Linked DNA regions of Pigmentibacter sp. JX0631. The protein of the gene in region 3 binds, or shares a complex with, the protein of the main gene of each other region. Links are inferred from orthologs where the notes say so. Each region holds a gene or a part of one and is shown on either strand. Other genes may lie near its edges. The genes, in order: QEJ31_RS06225, nuoB, nuoD and ndhC.

The links.
Region 1: the proteins of nuoD (region 3) and QEJ31_RS06225 are in contact, whole or in part, in a cryo-EM structure (PDB 6ZJN), measured with the Thermus thermophilus proteins. The link is inferred for Pigmentibacter sp. JX0631 from one-to-one orthologs. Residues at the interface, in WP_223903221.1 of Thermus thermophilus: Pro35, Ser36, Asp139, Gly141, Ala142; in WP_096411122.1 of Thermus thermophilus: Ala224, Glu225, Gln226, Glu227, Ala295, Trp297, Phe298, Arg299.
Region 2: the proteins of nuoD (region 3) and nuoB are in contact, whole or in part, in a cryo-EM structure (PDB 6KHJ), measured with the Thermosynechococcus vestitus proteins. The link is inferred for Pigmentibacter sp. JX0631 from one-to-one orthologs. Residues at the interface, in WP_011057128.1 of Thermosynechococcus vestitus: Pro17, His18, His19, Pro20, Ser21, Met22, Val25, Arg27, Met29, Thr31, Ile38, Asp39, Cys40, Glu41, Pro42, Val43, Ile44, Gly45, Tyr46, Leu47, His48, Arg49, Gly50, Met51, Lys53, Ile54, Asn57, Arg58, Pro65, Tyr66; in WP_011056552.1 of Thermosynechococcus vestitus: Leu46, Met47, Tyr48, Thr50, Ala51, Cys52, Phe54, Ile55, Glu56, Ala58, Ala59, Ile61, Gly62, Ser63, Arg64, Phe65, Asn76, Pro78, Thr89, Thr91, Lys93, Met94, Ala97, Leu101, Met123, Phe124, Ser126, Asp127, Ser128, Tyr129.
Region 4: the proteins of nuoD (region 3) and ndhC are in contact, whole or in part, in a cryo-EM structure (PDB 6ZJN), measured with the Thermus thermophilus proteins. The link is inferred for Pigmentibacter sp. JX0631 from one-to-one orthologs. Residues at the interface, in WP_223903221.1 of Thermus thermophilus: Met26, Thr27, Asn29, Gly31, Pro32, His34; in WP_096411116.1 of Thermus thermophilus: Glu45, Ser46, Asn48, Pro50, Ala51, Gly52, Glu53.

The regions. Positions count from the first base shown.
Region 1 is NZ_CP123622.1:1,437,212-1,440,112, reverse strand. It holds QEJ31_RS06225 (NADH-quinone oxidoreductase subunit H), read left to right. Parts: upstream 1-846; coding sequence 847-1,956; downstream 1,957-2,901. Other genes in the region: nuoL (NADH-quinone oxidoreductase subunit L), read left to right, coding at 2,821-2,901; nuoK (NADH-quinone oxidoreductase subunit NuoK), read left to right, coding at 2,513-2,818; QEJ31_RS06220 (NADH-quinone oxidoreductase subunit J), read left to right, coding at 1,975-2,529; ndhC (NADH-quinone oxidoreductase subunit A), read left to right, coding at 454-834; QEJ31_RS06235 (formimidoylglutamase), read left to right, coding at 1-392. UniProt on the Escherichia coli protein: NDH-1 shuttles electrons from NADH, via FMN and iron-sulfur (Fe-S) centers, to quinones in the respiratory chain. The immediate electron acceptor for the enzyme in this species is believed to be ubiquinone.
Region 2 is NZ_CP123622.1:339,533-343,564, forward strand. Bases 565-3,483 are described here. They hold nuoB (NADH-quinone oxidoreductase subunit NuoB), read left to right. Parts: upstream 565-1,734; coding sequence 1,735-2,232; downstream 2,233-3,483. Other genes in these bases: QEJ31_RS01445 (peptidylprolyl isomerase), read left to right, coding at 565-661; QEJ31_RS01450 (hypothetical protein), read left to right, coding at 709-1,695; QEJ31_RS01460 (response regulator transcription factor), read left to right, coding at 2,235-3,005; QEJ31_RS01465 (hypothetical protein), read right to left, coding at 3,038-3,483. Outside these bases: more of QEJ31_RS01445, read left to right, coding at 1-564; more of QEJ31_RS01465, read right to left, coding at 3,484-4,032. UniProt on the Escherichia coli protein: NDH-1 shuttles electrons from NADH, via FMN and iron-sulfur (Fe-S) centers, to quinones in the respiratory chain. The immediate electron acceptor for the enzyme in this species is ubiquinone.
Region 3 is NZ_CP123622.1:699,869-703,898, reverse strand. Bases 514-3,430 are described here. They hold nuoD (NADH dehydrogenase (quinone) subunit D), read left to right. Parts: upstream 514-1,078; coding sequence 1,079-2,782; downstream 2,783-3,430. Other genes in these bases: nuoF (NADH-quinone oxidoreductase subunit NuoF), read left to right, coding at 3,326-3,430; QEJ31_RS02940 (NAD(P)H-dependent oxidoreductase subunit E), read left to right, coding at 2,793-3,311; QEJ31_RS02950 (L-threonylcarbamoyladenylate synthase), read right to left, coding at 514-895. Also shown: QEJ31_RS02955 (hypothetical protein), read right to left, coding at 1-112; more of QEJ31_RS02950, read right to left, coding at 212-513; more of nuoF, read left to right, coding at 3,431-4,030.
Region 4 is NZ_CP123622.1:1,437,970-1,441,866, reverse strand. What follows is about bases 1,114-3,897. They hold ndhC (NADH-quinone oxidoreductase subunit A), read left to right. Parts: upstream 1,114-2,207; coding sequence 2,208-2,588; downstream 2,589-3,897. Other genes in these bases: QEJ31_RS06220 (NADH-quinone oxidoreductase subunit J), read left to right, coding at 3,729-3,897; QEJ31_RS06225 (NADH-quinone oxidoreductase subunit H), read left to right, coding at 2,601-3,710; QEJ31_RS06235 (formimidoylglutamase), read left to right, coding at 1,114-2,146. Also shown: QEJ31_RS06240 (acyl-CoA dehydrogenase family protein), read right to left, coding at 1-768; more of QEJ31_RS06235, read left to right, coding at 1,034-1,113. UniProt on the Escherichia coli protein: NDH-1 shuttles electrons from NADH, via FMN and iron-sulfur (Fe-S) centers, to quinones in the respiratory chain. The immediate electron acceptor for the enzyme in this species is believed to be ubiquinone.

The DNA.
Region 1 (2,901 bases), 740 kb from region 3 along the record:
CAACAATTGAATATATGACTTTATTAAATGTTTGGAGAGATTTGTTTGCAGGACATGCGCAAACTCCTTTAGAACATATTCGCGATCATTTAGATGATTGTACAACTTTTGGGTTTGATCGATTTAAAGGCAGCGTGCATATTTCATTGTGTTTAGATATTTTTGATCAAGCCATTGCTCCTGGAACAAGTGCTTCAACACCATTTGGAGTTCAAGTAAAAGATTTGTCACAATCTTTAACATTTATTGCCAAATCCCAAACATGTCGTGTTATGGACATTGCAGAACTTTGCCCGGCAAGGGATACTCATGAAATGACTTCAAGATTAACAGCAGCACTCGTTTATCGTATGGCATTATTGCGTGAAGAATATTCTTCAAGATTAACTTGATGGTTCTCTTGTCGCATGGATGATTATGAGATAGTTGAACTCGTTAAGGAGGAACTTGCATATGGAGCAATCCGTTTATTCTATTGGTTTGAATCCTTATTTGCCAATATTGCTCATATTAGTATTTGGGCTTGCACTAGGTCTTGGAGTTAGCGGCGCATCACTTTTTCTTGGCCCTAAAAAACCTAATTCACACAAACTTGAAGTGTATGAATGCGGTTTGCCGGTTACAAGTTCCGCTGAAAACCGGTTTTCAATCAAATTTTATTTAACCGCAATTTTATTTATTCTTTTCGATATTGAAACAATATTTATGTACCTGTGGGCAACTGCGTTTGATTATTTAGGGTGGTTTGGAATTGTTGAAGTTGGATTATTTTTGGCAACTTTAGCAATTGGCTACATATATGTCATCAGACGTGGTGCGTTACGTTGGGATTAAGGAGTTTTGGTAATGTTTGATATTAGTATGACTCAAGTTATCAGCACCATTCTTCTTATGCTGCTTGGTATAGCAGTAGGTGCACAAGTGGCTCCTATTATGAGTTGGGTAGAACGCAGACAGTGCGCTATTATACAACGTCGATTGGGACCAAATAGAGTCGGTTTTTTTAAGTTTAGATTATTAGGATTAGGGCAACCAATTGCTGATGCAATTAAACTTTTATTTAAAGAAGATTTTGTTCCTCCTTATGTACACAAAGCTTTTTATGTTTTAGCTCCAGTAATTCCTGTTACTATGGGACTTGCTGTTACTGTGGCAATTCCATGGGGAAGTCATATTCTAGTTAATAATGAAGTTGTAAATTTACAAGCAGTAAGCTTGAACTCAGGATTTCTTTTGATATTTGCCTTTTCTTCATTAGCTGTTTATGGTGTTACTTTAGCTGGTTGGTCTTCAAATAATAAATATTCCCTGTTAGGTGGTTTACGCGCTTCTGCACAAATGGTTAGTTATGAAGTAGCTATGGGCCTTAGCATTATTCCTTTAATTTTTATTTGGGGAACATTAGATCTTCAAACTATGATAACGAAACAGTCTGAAATACTTTGGGGATTTCTTCCTAATTGGGGGGTTTTTCACGCACCTGTCGCTTTTATTATATTTATAGTAGCTATTTGTGCAGAAACAAACAGACTGCCATTTGATTTAGCTGAAAGTGAAGGAGAACTTGTAGCCGGATTTTTGACTGAGTACGGAGCTATGCGTTGGTCGCTATTCTTTCTTGGTGAGTACGCAATGATGTTTGTTATGTGTGTACTTACTGTTTCGTTATTTTTTGGTGGATATGAACTTCCTTGGTTATCACAGGCATATTTACTGGACACTATGACGCCTCATCTCGGTGAAGTTGTTACAAGATGGCTCTTATTACCTTTAGGTATAGTTGTTTTATTGACAAAAGTAATTATATTAATGTGGCTATTTGTTCAAGTTAGATTTACTATTCCTCGCTTTAGATATGATCAATTAATGAGATTAGGATGGATATATTTACTTCCTATCGCCCTTGTAAATCTTATAATTACTGCAATTGTCACAGCAATTGTAAAATTTCATTAATTAAGAAAAGGGACTCAAATGTTGACTCAAATATCTTTTTTAATAATGGGAATCCTCGCAGTATTTTTATCTGCTTTAATGATTACAAGAAAATGGCCAGTCACTGCCGCAATGTTGCTCATTGTTGTCATGATGCTGCTTGCTGGTATGTATGGTTTACTTGGAGCGCATTTTTCAGCTGTTTCACAAATTATAGTATATGCTGGCGCAATTATGGTAGTATTCGTTTTTGTTATTATGCTCTTGAATTTACCTCCTGAAGAGTTACGTTATGGTAGAGTTACTTTAGGTGAATTAGTTTTAACAGTACTTGGTTTTTTAGTTGCATTATTTCTAGGAACAAAAGTTGGTCAGGGATATTTAGTTTCCGGTCTTAACTCTGTATCGCTTGCAAATGCTAGACCTCCTTATTACCCAGCATCTATGAATGAGAATGTAAAAAATGTATCTGCCTTAATGTTTACTGATTATCTCTGGGCTTTTGAATTAATAAGTTTTTTAATATTAGTAGCTATTGTTGGCGCAATTGTCATAGCAAAGAAAGCGAAGGTGAATGATGCCAAGTCTTCCTGAATTAGGAATATATTTTTCTATACTTCTCTTCATAGTTGGACTTTTTGGGGTCATGTTTAGAAAAAATTTGATTTTTATGATGCTAAGTATTGAGGTTATGTTAAATGCAGCTAATTTAGCATTTATTAGTGCAAGTAATATGACTCATACAATTGATGGGCAAGTGATCATGTTTTTTGTGATGGCTGTGGCTGCATGTGAAGCAGGAATTGGTCTTGCACTTATCATTTCTTTATATCGTGCTAAGTCAAGTGTTGAGATTGATGATCTCAGAGTGCTGAGAGGATAATTATGCAACAACAAACATTACTTACTTTAATAGTTTTACTGCCATTAGTTGGTGCTTTGCTGAATGCATTTATGCTAAGAAAA
Region 2 (4,032 bases), 360 kb from region 3 along the record:
TGATTCCAACGCTAAAAGCAACGCTGGAAATATTGGATTTATCGATGAATCTAATATGGATCCAAAATCTGTTAGCACTGCACTAAGCCTAACTTCCCAAAATCCTTTATCTACTATAGTTGAAACCCCTTTTGGTTACCGCATTTTTAAATTTATAGAAGGTAAGCCAGCCATTACAAAATCATTTGAAGATGTAAAATTACAATTAGCTGAACAAATGATAGGAAGCGACATTAAGCAAAAGCTAGAAGCGAATCTATTAAAAGAAATAAATGAAACTTTATCAGCAAAAAATATCGCTAAATTAAACACAATATTAACTGAAAATAAAATCACATGGCAATATGTTTCAAAACAATATAAAGTTTCTGAATCATTTATTACCGAGCTTGGAGTATCAGACAGTTTGGCGCAAAATGTTTTCTCCCTTAAAAATCCTGGAGATTTAATTCAGAAAGTTTTAGATTTCGGGGCTAAAAAAGCTATTGTAAAATTAGTCTCAAAAACTGTTCCAACTAATACAAATGAACAAATTGAAGCTCTTAAAAAACAAATGACTGGAATGAATAGCCAAGAATTCGCCACAAAAACACAAAAGTATATCCTATCTTCATATGAAAAAAGTGATAAAATTAAAATCAACCCAGCTCTTCTAAATTAATTTTTTAGAGCGCAAAAAGACTTCCGATTTATTGAAAGGTACTAATTTTGCAAAGTGATGTTGATGTTTTTATTATTCAAAAACAAACAACCCTAGAGCGATATACAAGAAGTAAAATTAATATAGATTTTTTTGATTACTTGGAAAGAGACAACCAAACTCCAGTTCCTTTACAAGAAGCGCATAATGAACATACAAAAAGTAGAGATATTTTACTCAAAGCTTTAGAAAAATATTCATTGACATATAAAATATTTAATTTGGATGAATTATCTTCAAATAATATTTGTTACTATAATGATAAATGCAAAAATTCTGGTTTAAATCCAAAATTAAAATTGGTCATTTCATTAGGTGGTGATGGTACTCTTTTGCACGCAAGTCATCATGTAGGAGGCGATGTCGCTTTATTAGGAATTAATTCTTGCCCCGCACACTCTGTAGGGCATATGTGTCCTGTAGTTCCTAACGATATTGAAAAAGCCATAGGCTGTATTGTTAAGAAAGAATATTCAACAAAAAGTGTAAGAAGAATTAAACTAGAAGTTTCACGAAAACAAATTCTTCCATTGGCATTAAATGATGTGCTGCTCTGTAATCGCCACCCAGCTGCCACAAGTAGATATCAATTAGGAATTTTTTCCTCAAATTTTACTAAAGAGTTTGGTTCTGAGAAACAATTGTCAAGTGGACTTTGGGTATCTACTGCAGCTGGGAGTACAGCTGCTATTTCATCATATGGTTTTCAAAAGTTAGATCTTCTTTCATCCCAAATATTAGCAGCAGTCAGAGAACCCTACACCCCAAGAAATGAATCTTTACAATTAAAGCAATTTTCTATTGACGGAGATGAAAAATCATTGTTGTTTTTTTCTCGCATGCGCCAAGGTCTCGTCTGTGTTGATGGACCTGATTCCTGCGCATATTTGGGTTTTGGTGATACTGTAAAAATGAGCTTACCAAAGGAATGCGCAATAAATCTTGTTCTCGATTTTTTTGGTAAAGTACCTTTGTTTCCGATAGATAATGGTTAACACAAATAGTGAAATAGTATTTTATAGGAGAGCTTTTTTATGAAGCACCACAATTATGGAAGTGAATTTTACATAACAACTAAGCAAAAAGAACTTGTTGCTTGGGCAAGAAAGAACTCTTTGTGGCCTTATCCTTTTGGAACTGCTTGCTGCGGAATCGAATTGATGTCGGTCATGGGACCTAAATATGATTTAGCCCGATTTGGAGCAGAAGTCGTGCGTTTTTCTCCAAAACAAGCTGATTTATTGATTGTTGCTGGCACGATTACAGAGAAAATGGGGCCAGTAATCAAAAGAATTTATGATCAAATGCCAGAGCCAAAATGGGTTCTTTCAATGGGCGCATGCGCTTCTTCAGGCGGTTTTTATCGCGCTTATCACGTTATGCAGGGAGTTGATAAAATCATACCTGTTGACGTCTATGTTCCCGGCTGTCCCCCAACTCCAGAAGCTGTTTTAGATGGCTTCATGCAACTGCAAGAAAAAATAAAAAAAGAAGCTCTTGAAGGCATTTCAGCTGAGAAAGAAGACAAGTAAACATGAAGGAAGAAAAGCTTCGCATTCTTATCATAGAAGATGACAGAGATTTAAATAATTTATTGAAATATACTCTGGAAGCTTCTAGGGATTATGACGTCAAATCACATTTTGATGGTAATGGTGCTTTTGAACTTATTTCTCAATTTATGCCTGATCTTGTTTTATTAGATGTGATGTTACCAAATATATATGGTACTGAAATATTAAAAAACATTCGTGATAACTCTAATACAGCTGGAATTCTTGTCATTTTATTAACAGCACGTTCCCAAGAAAAAGATAAAGTAGAAGGATTCGAAGCTGGTGCTGACGACTATATTACAAAACCATTTTCTCCAAGAGAACTAATGCTTAGAGTGAATGCTTTATTACGTCGATCGCATGCCTTAAAATTTCAAAACTCTCACAATCCATCAAATAAAGATGGCGAGAAAATAAACATTCCCCAAGATCCATTAGAACAAAATAGTTCGAAAATTATTTCAGTTGGCACAATAAAAATATTTCCTGATGAATATAAAGTAACAGTGAATAATGAAGTTATTTCACTTACGGCGACTGAATATCAATTATTAGTTTTTTTGTGTGAAAGAGTAGGAAAACTGCAAAGTAGAGAAGCTCTTTTACAAAAAGTCTGGGGATATGAAGGCCAGGTTAATACAAGAACAGTCGATACCCATATAAAACGCCTAAGACAAAAATTAGGAGTTGCTGGAAGTATGATCGAAACTATTCATGGATTTGGTTATCAATTAATTGATCCTCATTGAAATTATATTTTTTGCGTTTCTCCCAACGATAATTAATGGAAACGAGTGCAATTCAGAAGGAAATGCATATAACTAGAAAAAATTTGGAATGTGGAGAAATCTTTTGTTACAAACATGTCCGGAAAAGACTCCAATACAACCTTTCTTTGTGATTGAACGGGATGTATTGCTGCAAGTTTCGCTGTGGCATTTATAAAGTCAGTTTCATTTGAAGTTTCTATTGCGGTAAACACAGCATTAATTGCCGCTTTTTCATATGGTCGTTCAGCTGCAAATTGCGTCCAATCCGCAACATTAGCGAATGAACGAGTTACATACCCTCTATCTAAAAAAGCATTTAAAGTGTTGCCCCCATTAAAACACGTTTGATTTAATGGGGCTATCAAAGCATAACCTGTGCATCCTGGATTTCTTTCCGAATTAGTAGCCATATGTTCTTTAAACTTTTGTGAAATTTTTTCTTGTAAATACTTAATATAGCCAATCTCTTCTATAGTCCTTGGGCTCATTGGCTTTCCTGATAAAGGATGTAAGACAATATTTCCACCTACAGGTCCTCTAAAAATAAAAGGACTATCGTCTCCAAGATTCGCATTTAATACTGCAGCCGAATCGTCTCCCCCTTCTCCATTATACTCAAGCCACGCATTGAAATAAGCTTTTTTGATACATGGATTTATAATCTCAAATTCATATTGTATATTGGACTGAAATGTGGAGCCAACACTAATTTCATTGTAATGACAATTATCTCTTAATTCTCTCACAAAATTTCTTCCTGAATCTGTGTTTGTTACTTCGTAAGCATGCGTGTTAACTGTGTCTGGGAGAATACCATCCATAAATTTTTTATATTTCCAAAATCCATCATTAGGATAACCTTTTATTCTTTCCATTTCGTGAAAAAATGATTCATGATGATGTTCTAGCCATGCACTATGACCTGCTGGTCTGTTCGCTAAAATTGGTATTTGATGGTCATAGTAGTGCATATTACTTCCTAGGTTCATCCGGATTTCCCAAAGAT
Region 3 (4,030 bases):
CTTGCTCATTCGGCTGAACAACAGGTTGTTCAGAGCGTCTCAAAATCCTTGCACATGAAGTGCTTAAAAAACCTACAAGTAGAATTCCACAGATAAATTTACCTAGTTTCATAATTACCCTCCTAGTAATAAAAGCCTAGTTCGGGATATTACTTTATTAAAACATTTATGTAAAGTTTTGTTTTTAAAATAATCATTTAAAATAAATTTATTAATTTGTATTAAAAATACCAATTAAATCTAAATCAATTCCTCCGTCACGGATAAGAACTGGCGGTTCTTGTGAAAAATCAATTATAGAGGATACCTTTATTGGAATTTGTTCTCCATCGTCGATTGCAATATCTATTAAGTTCTTTGCTGCTTGATTCCAAATTTTATTTACGTCAGTCCACCAGAAATCATCTTTGGTATCCTCATTAAAATAATCTTGTTCTATGAGTTCCTCTTCATCAGTGACACTTGTAACAAGTAGAGGATGATCAAATTCTTTCACTATATTTTCAATAATGGGATGATTTGATATTCGCACTCCAACAGTTTTTCTTTTTGGACCAGCTGCAATTTTAGGAGTATTTTTTGAGCAGGGAAGAATAAGAGTGTAAGCGCCAGGCCATACTCGCGAAGCTAAACGAAAAATTTGTGTTGAGAGGTACGCCACTTTGCTTACCTGCGAAATATCTTTGCAAAGTAAACTAAATGGTTTATTTTTTGGGTGTCCTGGGCGAAGTTTTAAAAATTTTTCATGAGTGCTATCTAAAGAAGCACTTCCTAAATAACAAAATCCTGTTTCACTCGGTGAAAGGATGATCCCTCCGCCGTCAATTATTTCGATCACTTTTTTGATCTGCCTTTTATCAGGATTCTTTTGATGTATGCTTAAAAATTGAGTCATGAGATTGCCTTCTTTCTCATTATGAGAGAATGAACTTTTACAATGTGAAAATGAGTTTGTCATTTTATCTTTTTTGGTTGCTTGAGATTCTTTCACATTTTGTTGAAGGCAAGTTGACATATGTTTTGTTATGAATTCTTATGGCACCGAAAATGTAGCACGCCAGGGGAGGATATATCCGAGATGGATGCTTTTTACGCTACTATTATTGATGATTTAAAAAAAATTGTTGCTGCTGATTCTTGGCAGTTTGAGGAAAGAGAGCAGTTTGCTCAGGAGCAAACGCTTATCATCCCAAAAGAAAAAATTGTGGAAGTTATGTTTTGTTTAAGAGACAAACATCATTTTCAATTTCTTATTGATGTTACTGCGGTAGATTGGCCTCAGCGTAACAAACGTTTTGATGTCGTGTATCATTTACTCGCTCCTGTAGAAAAAAAACGATTGCGTGTAAAATGTCATGTTGGTGAGCAAGAATCTATCTCTACTATTCAACATATATGGAAAAGTGCTAATTGGGCAGAGCGCGAAACTTGGGATATGTTTGGAGTACAATTTGCAGGTCATCCAGACTTGCGTCGCATCTTAACGCATCATGAATTTCAAGGGCATCCTCTTAGAAAAGACTATCCTGCTGATAAAAATCAATCCATGCGTGGTGAAGCATTAGAAAATACTTTTGACAAAGATCGTGAACGTCTGATGAAAAAGTATGATCATGAAGATCTTATGTGGATAAACATTGGTCCAGCACATCCTGCAACTCATGGTACTTTACGTTTTATGTCCGTTATTGACGGTGCTGAACGTATAAAAGAAATGGATGTGGAAATTGGTTATTTGCATAGATGTTTTGAAAAAATGTGTGAAACTCATAATTATAATCAAGTCATTCCATATACTGATAGATTAAATTATTGTTCTGCACCAATGAATAATAGTGCATTTTGTGAAACAGTTGAAAAACTAATTGGGGTTAAAGTACCACCAAGAGCACAAGTAATGCGCATGATTATTGATGAGCTATCCAGAATAATAGATCACTATGTTTGTATAGGAGCAAATTTAGTAGATTTAGGAGCAATCACAGGCTTTTTCTACTTATTTGAAGAGCGTGAATTAGTTTATTCATTATTTGAAAAATTATGTGGAGCCAGATTAACTGTTTCTTTAATGCGTATTGGCGGAATGGGATTTGATATTCCCGAAGGCTGGTTAGCTGAATGTGAAAGAGTAGTCGACAGTATTGAAAAAAAACATATGGATGTTGAATCTCTCGTAACAAATAACAGAATTTTTGTGCAACGGACAAAAGGATCTGGAATATTACCAAAAGATCTTGCCGTTCAGTTTGGATATACGGGACCTTGTTTAAGAGCCACAGGTTTTGAATACGATATCAGAAAAGAAGAACCTTATTGGATGTACGATCAAGTTGATTTCGACATACCAGTAGGAACAAATGGTGATACCTATGATCGTTACCTTGTTCGAATGGAAGAGGTTCGACAAAGTATTAAAATTTTGCGTTGGTGCTTTAAAAACATGCCTGATGGACCAATAAATGTTCCAAATAAAAATATTGTGTTACCTTCTAAAAAAGATGTTTACGGTAACATTGAAGGATTGATGAATCATTTTATGCTAATTATAAATGGAATCCAACCTCCAAAAGGTGAGGTATATCACAGACACGAAGCTGCAAATGGTGAGCTCGGTTTTTATGTGATTTCTGACGGCAGTGGAAACCCTTATAGAGTAAAATGTCGTGCTCCTTGTTTTTCTATCTTAAGTGGATTCCCAACAATGGTGCATGGAAATTTCTTAGCTGATGCAGTGTCAGCACTTGGAAGTATCAATATTATTGCAGGCGAACTTGATAGATAAGGGGCAATTTATGCCAGTTTTTTCTCCAGAATTGATCAAAATAATTGAGGGATTTGTCAAGCGTTATGAAACTAAACGCTCAAGCATTTTGCCTATCTTGCATGCTATCCAAGATGAAAAAGATTGGATTTCTGATGCAGATGTAAATGAGTTAGAAAAACAATTTGGCCTTTCAGCTGTTGATGTAAGAGAAGTTTTAACTTTTTATACAATGTATCGAAAAAGTCCGCCAAAACCATATCGATTTGAAATTTGTAAAAGTATTTCATGTTGGTTGATGGGGGCAAATGACACCATTAAAGCAGTAAAATATGAAATTGAAAAAGCGCAGAAAGAAGGAAGAGATCTTCCTTTTGAAGTGCATGGTGTAGAATGTTTAGGGCAATGTGGTTACGCTCCATCAACTTTAATAAATAAAGATCGACACAATAACGTAACACCTGAAAAAGCTCTTGCTCTAATTAAAGAATATAGTGCAAAAGAATTGCCAAAAGCAGCAATCAATTGTGCAAATAATTTGAAGAAATAAAAGGAGACTGTTTCATGCCAGTTATTACAAACGAATACCAAGGCCGGAAGCCTGATGAGTATCGTATATTGCTTGGACTTGAAGGTCATCCAGACGCGCGTAGCATTAAGACGTATAAAGAAAAAGCAAACGGCTATAAAGCATTAGAAAAAGTTTTAAAAGGTGGGATGACATCTGAAGATGTCATTAATACTGTGAAAGCTTCTGGATTGAGAGGTCGTGGTGGAGCAGGTTTTCCAACCGGTTTAAAATGGAGTTTTGTTCCAAAAGGTGCTGGAGAAAAATATTTAATTACAAATTTTGATGAAGGCGAACCTGGGACTTATAAAGATTGCTACATAGCAGAAGTTACACCTCATTCCTTAGTAGAAGGAAAAATTATTGCTTCTTATGCGATTGGTGCACATAAAAGTTATATTTATGTGCGTGGTGAATTTTATAATGAAATTAAATGGTGTGAACAAGCCATTCGAGAAGCATATGATGCTGGTTACTTAGGTGAGAATATTATGGGTTCTGGATTTACACATCATATGGATGTTTATTCCGGAGCTGGTGCATATATTTGTGGAGAAGAAACTGGTCTAATTTCCTCATTAGAAGGGAAAAAAGGACAGCCTAAATTAAAACCTCCCTTTCCGGCAGTAAAAGGTTATTTAGGAAAACCTACGGTTGTAAACAACGTTGAATCTCTTGCAGTAGTTCCATGGATTATCAAT
Region 4 (3,897 bases), 740 kb from region 3 along the record:
TTCATTTGGCTTACCAACAATTCTATCTTTTGGAATTTCTATTCCATCTACTTCCAATGGTCCAGATTGATTTCCTCTCATTCCTAATCCTTTCCAAATCGAAGGATTTGTTGTTACTTCGTTCTGAAATAAAAGGTAACAAGAAAGTTTTGAGTAATCTCCTTGAAATTCATGACTAGTTGTCTGTATTAAATACCAATCTGCAAATCCTCCTGAAGTTACCCAAGATGCTTTTTTAAAAACTTTCCATCCATTTTTTGTTTCTTGTGAATTTGAAGATTTAGGAAACCATGCATGACTTCCTGTAGATGGATCTGAATAAGCAATAGTCCCAATTAATACTTCATTATTTATTCTTGATAAAAGATTTTTAAATGTTGAATTATTACTTGCATGAAGCAGTAAAGCACTTAAAGCAGCAATATGCATTACATAACACATAGCCGTACTTGGACAACCATATCTAGCGATAGTTTCTACTATCATTGCTGCGCAAGTATGATTTTCGCCTAAGCCACCTAGTTCGATAGGTATAGTTAGTCCAAGTAAACCTAACTTTGATAATGCATTAAAACTTTCTTTTGGAAAGGTTAAATTTTTATCACATTCAATAGCTTGTGGTCTAATAATTTCTTTACAAATAATTATTAAATTATTTTGTAATTCTTTTTGTCTTTTTGTAAGAGTCCATTGTGGATCAAATTCATAACCAAGCCCCCAAAAGATATCTTTGCCCCACATTTTAGAGGATATATTGTTTGTTTTCATTTTTTCTCCTTTAATTGGTAAGCTATGTGAATACACCGGTAAGAAAAGAATTACTAAAATTCTTTTTGCAAATTGTCATAAAATAAAAACGTTTGCAAATTAATGGTATTTTTTCATAATTATATAAAATATAAGGAATAATTTGTTCAGATAAAAAATCTATTTTAATATCTTAATATAGAAATTCATATGCTTGAAAAAAATTAAGCATTGAGCAAAATTAAACGTTGCTAATTTTTTATTTCTCAAAAAATTTGGAATTAACATGACAAAAACTGTATTAAAATTTTTAGAAAAAGCTAAAATTAATGGAAGTAGTCGAAAAGAAACCCTTGGTACATCAATAAAAAATATTGAATATTTTGAAAAAAATCAAAAAAAATTAGAATTAGATTTTAATGATAAATATATTATAGTTGGAGTTCCTGATGACAGAGGAGTTATTGAAAATAATGGAAATCCAGGAGCTAAAGAGGGGCCGGATCGTTTTCGAGAAAGTTTCTATAGACTTTATGACACGAATTTAAGGATATTTAATCCTAGTACGCACAAACCATTTACAAGTAGTGAAGTAATTAATAAAAATTGTGATCTTATATCAAGTAAATTTTTTGATGCTGGAAATTTAGTACTTTCTAAATCAATAGAAGAAACTCATGAAAGACTTTCTGAAGTAGTAAATTATTTTATTAAAAAAAATGCGAAAATGATTTTTGTGATTGGCGGTGGTCATGATTTTAGTTATGGAAGCTACAAAGGCCATGTATTAGGAAAACAGAAAGAAAAAATACCAATTATAAATTTAGATGCGCATTTTGATTTGCGTCCTGTAGAAAATGGAAAAATTAACAGTGGAACTGCTTTTAGAAGAATTATTGAAGACTTTCCATTCAATATTCATGACGGCAAAGCTTTACTAGAAATAGGAATTCAAAGAGAAAGAAATCCTCAATCATTGTATGATTATGTATTTGAAAAAAAGATTCCAACAATTGAATATATGACTTTATTAAATGTTTGGAGAGATTTGTTTGCAGGACATGCGCAAACTCCTTTAGAACATATTCGCGATCATTTAGATGATTGTACAACTTTTGGGTTTGATCGATTTAAAGGCAGCGTGCATATTTCATTGTGTTTAGATATTTTTGATCAAGCCATTGCTCCTGGAACAAGTGCTTCAACACCATTTGGAGTTCAAGTAAAAGATTTGTCACAATCTTTAACATTTATTGCCAAATCCCAAACATGTCGTGTTATGGACATTGCAGAACTTTGCCCGGCAAGGGATACTCATGAAATGACTTCAAGATTAACAGCAGCACTCGTTTATCGTATGGCATTATTGCGTGAAGAATATTCTTCAAGATTAACTTGATGGTTCTCTTGTCGCATGGATGATTATGAGATAGTTGAACTCGTTAAGGAGGAACTTGCATATGGAGCAATCCGTTTATTCTATTGGTTTGAATCCTTATTTGCCAATATTGCTCATATTAGTATTTGGGCTTGCACTAGGTCTTGGAGTTAGCGGCGCATCACTTTTTCTTGGCCCTAAAAAACCTAATTCACACAAACTTGAAGTGTATGAATGCGGTTTGCCGGTTACAAGTTCCGCTGAAAACCGGTTTTCAATCAAATTTTATTTAACCGCAATTTTATTTATTCTTTTCGATATTGAAACAATATTTATGTACCTGTGGGCAACTGCGTTTGATTATTTAGGGTGGTTTGGAATTGTTGAAGTTGGATTATTTTTGGCAACTTTAGCAATTGGCTACATATATGTCATCAGACGTGGTGCGTTACGTTGGGATTAAGGAGTTTTGGTAATGTTTGATATTAGTATGACTCAAGTTATCAGCACCATTCTTCTTATGCTGCTTGGTATAGCAGTAGGTGCACAAGTGGCTCCTATTATGAGTTGGGTAGAACGCAGACAGTGCGCTATTATACAACGTCGATTGGGACCAAATAGAGTCGGTTTTTTTAAGTTTAGATTATTAGGATTAGGGCAACCAATTGCTGATGCAATTAAACTTTTATTTAAAGAAGATTTTGTTCCTCCTTATGTACACAAAGCTTTTTATGTTTTAGCTCCAGTAATTCCTGTTACTATGGGACTTGCTGTTACTGTGGCAATTCCATGGGGAAGTCATATTCTAGTTAATAATGAAGTTGTAAATTTACAAGCAGTAAGCTTGAACTCAGGATTTCTTTTGATATTTGCCTTTTCTTCATTAGCTGTTTATGGTGTTACTTTAGCTGGTTGGTCTTCAAATAATAAATATTCCCTGTTAGGTGGTTTACGCGCTTCTGCACAAATGGTTAGTTATGAAGTAGCTATGGGCCTTAGCATTATTCCTTTAATTTTTATTTGGGGAACATTAGATCTTCAAACTATGATAACGAAACAGTCTGAAATACTTTGGGGATTTCTTCCTAATTGGGGGGTTTTTCACGCACCTGTCGCTTTTATTATATTTATAGTAGCTATTTGTGCAGAAACAAACAGACTGCCATTTGATTTAGCTGAAAGTGAAGGAGAACTTGTAGCCGGATTTTTGACTGAGTACGGAGCTATGCGTTGGTCGCTATTCTTTCTTGGTGAGTACGCAATGATGTTTGTTATGTGTGTACTTACTGTTTCGTTATTTTTTGGTGGATATGAACTTCCTTGGTTATCACAGGCATATTTACTGGACACTATGACGCCTCATCTCGGTGAAGTTGTTACAAGATGGCTCTTATTACCTTTAGGTATAGTTGTTTTATTGACAAAAGTAATTATATTAATGTGGCTATTTGTTCAAGTTAGATTTACTATTCCTCGCTTTAGATATGATCAATTAATGAGATTAGGATGGATATATTTACTTCCTATCGCCCTTGTAAATCTTATAATTACTGCAATTGTCACAGCAATTGTAAAATTTCATTAATTAAGAAAAGGGACTCAAATGTTGACTCAAATATCTTTTTTAATAATGGGAATCCTCGCAGTATTTTTATCTGCTTTAATGATTACAAGAAAATGGCCAGTCACTGCCGCAATGTTGCTCATTGTTGTCATGATGCTGCTTGCTGGTATGTATGGTTTACTTGGAGCGCATTTTTCAGCTGTTTCAC